2 regions of the Okibacterium endophyticum genome follow, and region 2 is predicted to be linked to the other one. Evidence: riboswitches for the same ligand, from Rfam matches in the RefSeq annotation. Region 2 holds a riboswitch; the other holds the start of a gene.
The links. Region 2 has a riboswitch for thiamine pyrophosphate ahead of ACYVF5_RS07220 (ECF transporter S component). Riboswitches for the same ligand answer to the same signal wherever they lie in the genome.
Positions count from the first base shown of each region.

Region 1: linked by a shared signal. The riboswitch ahead of thiM (hydroxyethylthiazole kinase) and the one ahead of ACYVF5_RS07220 (ECF transporter S component) in region 2 are both predicted to bind thiamine pyrophosphate.

Region 1 covers NZ_BAAGXA010000006.1:236,232-241,010, reverse strand. Annotated here, with positions in the region: gene ACYVF5_RS09715 (thiolase family protein) at 1-769, shown strand, start outside; gene ACYVF5_RS09710 (DUF427 domain-containing protein) at 838-1,131, opposite strand; gene ACYVF5_RS09705 (AraC family transcriptional regulator) at 1,219-2,217, shown strand; TPP riboswitch at 2,358-2,449, shown strand; gene thiM (hydroxyethylthiazole kinase) at 2,441-3,250, shown strand; gene thiE (thiamine phosphate synthase) at 3,247-3,918, shown strand; gene ACYVF5_RS09690 (bifunctional hydroxymethylpyrimidine kinase/phosphomethylpyrimidine kinase) at 3,915-4,779, shown strand, end outside.
Region 2 covers NZ_BAAGXA010000005.1:630,671-635,449, reverse strand. Annotated here, with positions in the region: gene ACYVF5_RS07235 (nucleoside/nucleotide kinase family protein) at 1-312, opposite strand, end outside; gene ACYVF5_RS07230 (energy-coupling factor transporter transmembrane component T family protein) at 296-1,090, opposite strand; gene ACYVF5_RS07225 (ABC transporter ATP-binding protein) at 1,087-2,571, opposite strand; gene ACYVF5_RS07220 (ECF transporter S component) at 2,584-3,210, opposite strand; TPP riboswitch at 3,247-3,356, opposite strand; gene ACYVF5_RS07215 (spore germination protein GerW family protein) at 3,378-3,722, opposite strand; gene ACYVF5_RS07210 (DNA polymerase IV) at 3,776-4,779, opposite strand, start outside.

The DNA of each region.
Region 1 (4,779 bases), on a different contig from region 2:
CCGCTTTCCAGACGGGCTCGTGAACCAGGGTGTGTCAGCGGAGCTCATCGCGAAGCGGTGGGGTTTCAGCCGTCGCCGGCTCGACGAGTTCGCAGCCGAGTCACATCGTCGCGCGGCAGAGGCCGCCGGGAGCGGTGCGTTCCACGCCGAGATACTCGCCGTGCCGGTCACGGATGCCGATGGCGCCGAGGTGATGTTCGCCCGTGATGAGACGGTCCGGACGACGACGACCGTCGAGGGGTTGGCGGGCCTTGCCGCTGCGTTCAGGACAGAGGATCTCGCCGAGCGCTTTCCCGACCTCGACTGGTCGATCACGCCGGGCAACTCCTCTCCGCTGACCGACGGGGCGTCTGGCACGCTCATCATGAGTGAGTCGATGGCCATGCGGCTCGGTCTCACCCCGCGTGCCGCGTTCCACAGCTTCTCTGTCGTGGGAGACGATCCCCTTTATATGCTCACCGGTCCGATTCCGGCCACCAGGCGCATCCTCGAACGATCGGGGCTCGTCTTCGACGATCTCGACGCCTATGAGGTGAACGAGGCGTTCGCATCGGTGCCACTCGCGTGGGCAGCCGAGTTCGACGCGGACCCGGCCAAGCTCAACCCTCGTGGCGGCGCGATCGCACTCGGCCACGCCCTCGGTTCATCCGGAACCCGCCTTCTCACAACTCTCGTGAATCACCTCGAGGCGACGGGCGGCCGCTACGGCCTGCAGACCATGTGCGAGGGCGGAGGAATGGCCAACGCAACGATCATCGAGCGGTTCTGAGGCGCTTCGCGTTCATCCCCTGGCCCGCGGGAATGCGGCGTGCCAGGACCTCTGACCGTTACGACGGGCTACTCGCTGATGACGACGGCGCGATCGAACGCGACGAACTTGGAAAAGTCTCTGCCGACCTGCTTGACGGCATCCGCGTTGGGTGCAACGTACGCCCAAGCGACATCCTTCGGGCCGCCGACGAGGGAGTAGTACTCGGCCTGCCCCTTCCAGGGGCACGTGTACACCGTTGGGCTCGATTCCAGCGCCGACCACGTGATAGAGCTCGGAGGGAAATACCAGTTCCCCTCGATCATAACGAGATCTTTGGCGTCCGCAGTCGCGATGACCTTGTCCCCGAGTGTGGCTTTCATGTCGTCCTTTCGATAAAACGTGATGGATACTTCTTGCGGCTGTTGCCAATACCCATCATTCCCCGCGCTGGGCGTATAGTCCATAACGTGGAATCCAGTATTTCTTATCGATCGTCCAGCGCTGAGGTCCTCCTCGATGCACATGACCCCTTCCGTGATGTCCTGGCGTTGGCGCGACCCCAGACCGTTGTTCCCGTCCCACTCCGCGCGACGGCGCCCTGGAGGGCTCAGTTCTCGCCCTTCCCGCACGTCAAGCTCGGCGTGATAGTGCACGGCGAGTGCTGGCTGTGCGTCGACGGACTGGAACCACTTTTCCTGAGCGCTGGAGACTTCTATCTTCTCGGAAATCCGCCCCCTTATGGCCTCGGAAGCTCGATTGAGGCAGCCAGAGCTCGCGACTCGAACGGGCCGGTCGGCAAGGAAGTCTCCGCGAGCGGGTCCGAGATTTCTCAAGGTTCTGTCACGTACACCTGCAGCGTCGACTTCACGTTTCAAGATTCCGATGCATCGACCCTCTTTTCATCCCTTCCCGCGGCCATGCTTGTGAAAGCAGACGACACTGACGGAAGGCTGCTCTGGAATATCGCGACCCTTCTCGTCCACGAGATTGAGACGCACAAGCCGGGCCGGTCTCTTGTCCTTGAGCATCTGGCCCAGATCCTCCTGGTGCATATGCTGAGGTCGCACGCCGGTTCGTCCCATAAGCCACTGGGATGGCTTGCGTCGGTCTCCGACGATGGGATCGGGGCAGCGTTACGCGCTATACATGCTGAGCCGCGCCATCGCTGGACGCTCGAAGAGCTCGCCAAAATTGCGATGATGTCGAGGTCAGCCTTCGCGGCGACCTTCAGAGCCAGAGTGGGAAGACCTCCTTTGGACTACCTCATTGAGTGGCGAATGCAGCTAGCGCGTGGCGCACTGCGCACGCAGGACTCCCTCACGGCCATCGCAGGGGCCATCGGATACCAGTCCGAAAGTGCCTTCAGCACCGCTTTTCGGCGTGTTGTCGGGATGTCGCCACGTGAGTTCCGCGTCTCGCTGAATGCGCAGCCGAGGGACCGTGGATCGGTAGCCCTGCGCCGGTGAGGTCGCCCGAGGTTTATGAGCCAACGTCGCCTCGGTCACCGTGTGCTCATGGGAACAACGAACTATTACGGGGGCTCGTCGAGCCTGCAGCAGACGCGGTTCGGATGAGCCACAACGAAAGAGTGCCTAGACTGGAGAGCACTTGTGACACGGGGTGCCCGCGAGGGCTGAGAACACACCCGTCGAACCTGATCTAGTTCGGACTAGCGAAGGGATGTCGCGTATGTCGCGCACGCCAGAAGACCTCATTTCATTCACCCAACGTGCTCTCGCCCGATTGCGGGGGAATCCACCGCTCGTGCAGTGCATCACCAACAGCGTCGTCACAAACGTCACGGCGAACGCACTGCTCGCGATCGGAGCGTCGCCCGCCATGGTCGACATCCCCGACGAGGCCGATGCTTTCGCTCGCGTCGCCTCCGGCCTTCTCGTCAATCTGGGCACACCGACGACGGAGCAGCGTGAGGCGGCGATCGAAGCGACGGCCGCGGCCGTCGATGTGGGAACACCGTGGGTTCTCGACCCTGTCGCGGTCGGTGTGCTCCCGGTGCGCACCGCGCTCGCGCATCGCCTCGTCGATGCGGGTCCGACGATCATCCGGGGCAACGCCTCAGAGATCCTCGCACTCGCGGGCGCCGGGGGCGGCGGTCGTGGAACGGACAGCACAGACGAAGTGGATGCCGCCGGCGAGCACGCCAGAGGGCTCGCGATCGCAAGCGGTGCCGTCGTCGCGATCTCTGGACCGGTCGACCTCATCTCGGACGGCCGGCGCACGATCAGGGTGGGCAACGGGCATCCGCTTCTCACGAGAATCACCGGAGGAGGGTGCGCTCTGGGAGCCGTGATGGCTGCGTTCGCCTCTCTCGACGACGACCGGCTGGCAACCACCGCTGCTGCGACAGCGGTCTATGGTGTCGCCGCCGAGATCGCCGCCGTCCGCTCTGCCGGGCCGGGCAGCTTCGCTGTGGCGTTCATCGACGCGCTCGCTTCCGTCGACGCCGAGGTCATCGCCGAGCGGGCATCGTTCTTATGACCCGTGTGCGGAACGCCGACCTCTCGCTCTATCTGGTGACCGACTCGGGGCAGTCGCTCGCTGCCGGGCGCGCGATCGACGACACGGTCGCAGAGGCCGTCGCAGGCGGCGTCACAGCTGTGCAGGTGCGTGAGAAGGATGCCTCGGCGCGCGACATGCTCGACACCGTGCTGCGGATCGCGGAGCTGATCCCAGACGGCGTGTCGTTGTTCGTGAACGACAGGGTCGACGTTTTTCAGGCGGCGCGCGCCTCCGGGGCACGTGTGACGGGTGTCCACGTGGGCCAATCAGACCTGTCCGCAGTTCTCGTGCGCCAGCTCATCGGGCCGGAACCGGTGATCGGGGTGAGTGCCGCGACGCCGGAGCAGCTGCGCGACGCCGCGGCCCACCCCGGTGTCGTCGACTACGTCGGTATCGGGGCGCTGCATCCCACGAGATCCAAACGGGACGCGCCCGCGGCACTCGGGCATCGCGCCGCCGCGCGGCTCATCGCCGCGACCACTCTGCCCGCCGTTGTGATCGGCGGGGTGAACGCGAGCGACCTGCCCCGGCTTCGAGCAGCGGGCGCCGCCGGCGCCGCCATCGTGTCGGCGATCTGCGCGGCCGACGATCCGAGGGCGGCGGCCGCTCATCTTGTCACAGCATGGAAAGAGGGAACGACTGCATGAACAACATCCTTTCGACGGGCGTCGCCCGGTCTGCCCTTGTGCCGGGCCCTGTTCTCCGTGTGCCCCGTGTGCTCTCGATCGCGGGCACAGACCCGACAGGGGGTGCAGGCATCCAGGCCGACCTCAAGAGCATCGCCGCACACGGCGGATACGGCATGGCGGTCGTCACGGCGCTCGTCGCCCAGAACACACAGGGTGTGCGCTCGGTGCACCTGCCGCCTGTGTCGTTCCTCGTCGAGCAGCTCGACGCGGTGAGCGACGACGTCGAGATCGACGCCGTCAAGATCGGGATGCTCGCAGACGCCGGAATCGTCGCGGCCGTCGGTGACTGGCTGCGCCGTGTTCGCCCGCCCATTGTCGTTATAGACCCGGTGATGGTCGCGACGAGCGGTGACCGGCTGCTCGACCGCGAGGCGGAGAGAGCGCTGCGCGAGCTCGTGCGGCTCTCAGACCTGGTGACGCCGAACATCCCCGAGCTCGCCGTGCTCGCCGATGAGCCCGTCGCGGCGGACTGGGCAGGCGTGCTCGAGCAAGCGCACCGTGTGTCTGAGCGGTATGGCGTGACGGTGCTGGCGAAGGGCGGACACCTCGCCGGAGAGAGCGTTCCCGACGCTCTCGTGGATGCCGCGGGCCGGCTCGCGGGGGAACGGACCCGTGTCGAGTTCACCGGTGCGCGGATCGCGACGGCCAACACACACGGAACCGGATGCTCCCTGTCATCGGCGCTCGCGACGCTCCACCCGGTTTTGGGCGGCTGGGAGCCCGCCCTGGAACGGGCGAAGGCATGGCTGACCGAGAGCATAGCCTCCGGGGAATCGCTCGCCGTCGGTGAGGGCAACGGCCCGATCAGTCACTTCGCAG
Region 2 (4,779 bases):
CTCATGCCACCCGGCGCTTTCTGCCGCGGCCCAGTCGTATCGCTGCCACCTGCCGCTCTCGCCGCGCAGGCGTGGGGTCAGAAGGTGCTCACCGACGTGTTCGCTCGCGGCATCGAGACCGTGCCAGCCGGGGTACACATCGTCCATACGCACGAGCACCGGCCACGGGCCGGAGGGCCAGGAGCCGACGAGCTCGGTGGCCAGCGTCGATTTTCCCGACCCGCTCGGTCCGTCGATGAGGAGGGTGTGCGGCGTCGGGCCCAACGCGAGCAGACGCAGAACACACTCGACCTGCTCACCTTCCGATGACAAAGGTCCAGCTTCCGGTTGCGACGCTCACGCCGACCGCGACCATGGCGACGAGCACACCGAGTGCTATCGCCGCCCAGTCGCGCGCAGCGAACTCAGACGCCCTCGCCCAGGTGCGCGTTCGGCCGCCGCCGAACCCGCGCGCTTCCATAGCCGTGGCGAGTTTGCTTCCACGCCTGATCGACAGGACGAGCAGGGCGACGGCCTGACCGAAGAATCGACGGATCCTCCCCCGGTCTGCGACTCCGCGTGCGCGCCGGGCGAGCTCGAGCTGACGCCAGTCCTCGATGAACAGGCCGACCAGCCGCAGTGCGGCAAGCGCTCCGAGCACAAAACGGGCGGGCAGACGCACCACCTGCGCGAGCCCGTCGGCGAGATCGGTCGGATCGATGGTGGCGAACAGCATCACAGCGGGAAGGGCGATGGCGAGAACCCGCAGGCAGGTGGCGATGCCGATCTCGATCGAGCCTTCTGTGACATGGATCAGGCCGAACTGCCAGTAGGTGTGTCCTGACGCCACACCATAGAGCGTCATACTGATCCCCGTGAGGGGTGCTCCGACGAGCACGGGCAGCGCGCGAGCCCAGATCGCCCCGGTCATCACTCCCCCGATGGCAAGCAACACGAGTTCAATGGCGAGCGCCACGGCCGCCGACACCCAGTCCAGGGTCAGAAGGAGCGCAATCGTGACCGGCACGGGTGCAAGCAGCTTTGCCACCGGGTTGAGACGCGCCGAGACCCCGGTGATCTGCTGCCGGACCAGCACAGACGAACCGGTCATGCGTCGGCTCCCGATCGCACGGCGTCCGGCAGCGGCAGGTCCACAACGATGTCGGCGATCGCCGACACGAACTCGCGGTCGTGGCTCACCGCCACGATCGATGTGCCCGCATCTCGAAGCTCGCGCAGCAGGGCGACCAGCTCCGCCCAGGTGCGGGCATCCTGTCCGAACGTGGGCTCGTCGAGCACAAGAAGACGAGGGCGTGTCACGAGAGCCGTTGCCACGGAGAGCCTGCGCTTCTCACCTCCGGAGAGGGTGAAGGGATTCGCTCGCTCCAGATGCCTCAATCTCAGCCGGTCGAGCACCGGGTCGACGCGTTCGGCTATCTGACCGGCGTCGAGACGCAGCGCGCGAGGACCGATCTCGAGATCGGCCCGCACGGTCGCACCGAGGAACTGGTGTTCCGGGTCCTGGAACACCGTTCCGATGCGGGTGAGCAGCTCACGCGATTTCCAGCGCACCGGATGCGGACCGGCTCCGTCGTTCAGGCCAGAAGACGCTTCGAGGGTGCCGCCATGCGGTTCGATCAGGCCGGCGAGGGTGAGTGCGAGCGTCGACTTTCCGGCGCCGTTGGGCCCGGTGACCGCGACCACCTGGTGGTCTGCGACCTCAAGGTCGATGTCGCTCTGCACAACGTGCTGCCCCCGAGCGACGGCCAGGCCGCCTGCGGTCAGCAGCGGTCGCTGTGCGGCCGGGGCTGAACGGCGCCTCCTTTCGGGAGGGTGCACCTCCCCTGGAACCCACACACCGGCATCCGCGAGCGTCTGTCCGTGTTCGGCAAGCACACCCCGAGCCGGACCGTCGGCGAGGATTCCTCCCTCTGCAGACAGCACAACAACACGGTCGACGAGAGGCAGCCAGACAGACACACGGTGCTCGATCACCACGAGTGTCGCCCCGGTGCGCTCGAGAACACGGGCGACGGCATCCCGCACCTCGACCACCCCATCGGGATCCAGATTCGCCGTCGGCTCGTCGAGAAGAAGAAGGCCGGGCCGCATGGCGAGCACCCCGGCGAGGGCGAGACGCTGCTTCTGCCCCCCCGACAGAGCAGAGGTGGGGTGATTCCTCGGCAGATCGAGGCCGACGGCCTCCAGCGCGGCGTCCACCCGAGACCAGATCTCATCTCGCGGCACACCGAGGTTCTCACACCCGAAAGCGGCGTCGTCGCCCACGCGAGCCAGGATCACCTGGGAGTCGGGGTCTTGCAGCACCAGGCCCGCACGACCGCGGCCTGCGAGCGGATGCTGTCCGTCGACACACAGGTCGCCGGCCTGTTCTCCTTCGTCGTCGCTCCCGAGGACTCCGGCCATCGCCTGCATCAGCGTCGACTTTCCCGCCCCTGACGCACCGAGCAGGAGCACACGCTCACCCGGCTCGATCGTCAGGTCGATGTCAGAGACGGCCCAGGCCCGTCTGGTGGCGTGGCGCCAGCCCCAGCCGCGCGCCACGACCGAAGCCGCACGGGGAGACATGCTCATGAGAGGCATGGCCTATACACGCGCCGTGATCTCCCGGCCAGACGCGAACCGGCTCAATGCTCCGGTGGAGGCGAGGGCACGAGCAGCGAGCCACGACAGCGCACCGGCGATCAGAGCGCCCCCGACGACACTCGAGACGGTGTAAATGACGGAGAAGTCGACTCCCGCTCCGACGAACCAGATCACCAGGTCGTTGACGGCCATGGCCAAGCCTGCACCAGCGCCGGCGAGCATGGCGACCGGCAGGCTCCACACGCGGTACATAAAGATCAGGAAGACGATCTCGGCGCCGATGCCCTGAACCAGCCCGGACTCGATGGTGAGCGGGCCCCACTGGGTGCCGATGAGGGCCGAGACCGTCGCCGCGAGCAGCTCGACATAGATCGCCGCTCCCGGTTTGCGCACGATCAGGGCGCCGAGCACACCCGCGAAGAGCCACATGGCGGCCAGGCCGGCTTGAACACCGGGAAGGAGCGACTTGAGAGGTGCGCTCACACCTTCCCAGGCGAGGCCCCAGGCCCAGAAGATGACGCCGGCCGCGACGCCGATGACGCTTGCCACCACGATGTCGACCACTCGCCAGCGGAATGACGGCGCCGGTCGGTGCGAAGAATTGCTTTCAGAAGATACAGCTGACACTGACGTGCCCCTTTCAATGATGAATTGAGGGCACGGGTTTATGAGAAGTGGTCTCCCTGCGCTGGCATGATCCAGATCAGGTTCGACGGTCGAAGGTTCGGAACCTTCCTCTCAGCCCGGTTCACCGGACTCCCGTGTGCTGCCAGTATAGCGAGGCGCGCCGGGATCTACTTCTTCAACGCCTTGATGATTCCGGCGAGGGCTTTTCCTGCCACCCAGACGAACGGAATTCCGATCGCGAGCAGTGAGACGACGTTCGGTTCGAAGTGAAGCCCGTCACGCGTCTTCACGTAGGCGCCGAGCGGTATCGCACACCCGCCACCGCCTCCGCCCTCGCCCGCGCCGTGGTTCTCTTCGGCGACCTCGCCCTCACCCTCGCCCGCGCCGAATCCATAACTGGCGAATGCAACGGGAACGATCGTCGATCCCTCGACATCGATGGGTTCGCCGTATGTGGCGCCGACCCCGATCGACCTGAACTTGTCAGCCAACTGCAGCGTGAGATTCTCCATGAACACACGCTATCCGGCCAGGACCCGACACTCCAAGGTTTCGGTCGGATCGGTCATCCGCCGGCGGGCGCGCGCGTGCCGCCCGCCGTCTCGTCGCGCGGGTTCGTCCCGAGCAGGGATGCCGGCCCAACGGCCGACCGCCCATAGCGTTCACGCAAACGGTCGATGGTCGTCTCCGCTTCTCGCCACTCCTCATCGGGATCCCAGAGGGATTCAGACTCTGTTGCGTCTGTGAGCTGCTCGGCACGCACTCCGATCAGCCGAACCGGTCTTCTCTCGTCGCCGAGCTCGCGCAGCAACGAGACAGCCTCATCATAGAGACGCCTCCCGACGTTCGTCGCTTCCGGAAGCGTGCGCGAGCGCGACACGGTGCTGAAGTCGCTGTAGCGCACCTTGATCGCCACCGTCCGCCCCGAGAGCCCGGCGGCGCGCAAGCGACCGGCCACCTGGTCTGCCAGGCGCAGCAGCTCTCGTCGAAGCCGTTCGGCGTCTGCGATATCGGTGTGAAACGTCACCTCGTGGCCGACGCTCTTCTCGTGGGTCGCCGTGACGACACGTCGCGGATCCACGCCGTGCGAGAGCTCATGCAGTTTCGTCCCGGCGGCATTGCCGACGACCTTCCGCAGCACATCGAGAGGCGTGTCTGCGACGTCGCCGACGGTGTGGAGGGCCAGGCGTTTGAGCGACTCCTCCGTGCGTCCGCCCACACCCCACAGCGCCCTGATCGGCAGCGGCCTGAGAAACTCGAGCGTCTGGGAATGCGGCACAACGAGAAGGCCGTTCGGTTTGGCCATACCAGAGGCGAGTTTCGCCACGAACTTGGTGGATGCCGCCCCCACCGAGCAGGTGAGGCCCGTCTCTTCGTGCACACGCCTGCGCAGCATGTGCCCGATCTCAGATGGCGCACCGAGCAGGCGTCTGGCGCCGGAGACATCGAGGAAGGCCTCGTCGATGCTCAGGGCCTCGACGAGAGGTGTGGCCTCTGCGAAGATCCGCATCACCCGCGAGGAGTAGTCACGATACCTGTCGTGGTGCGGCGGGAGCACCGTCGCCTGCG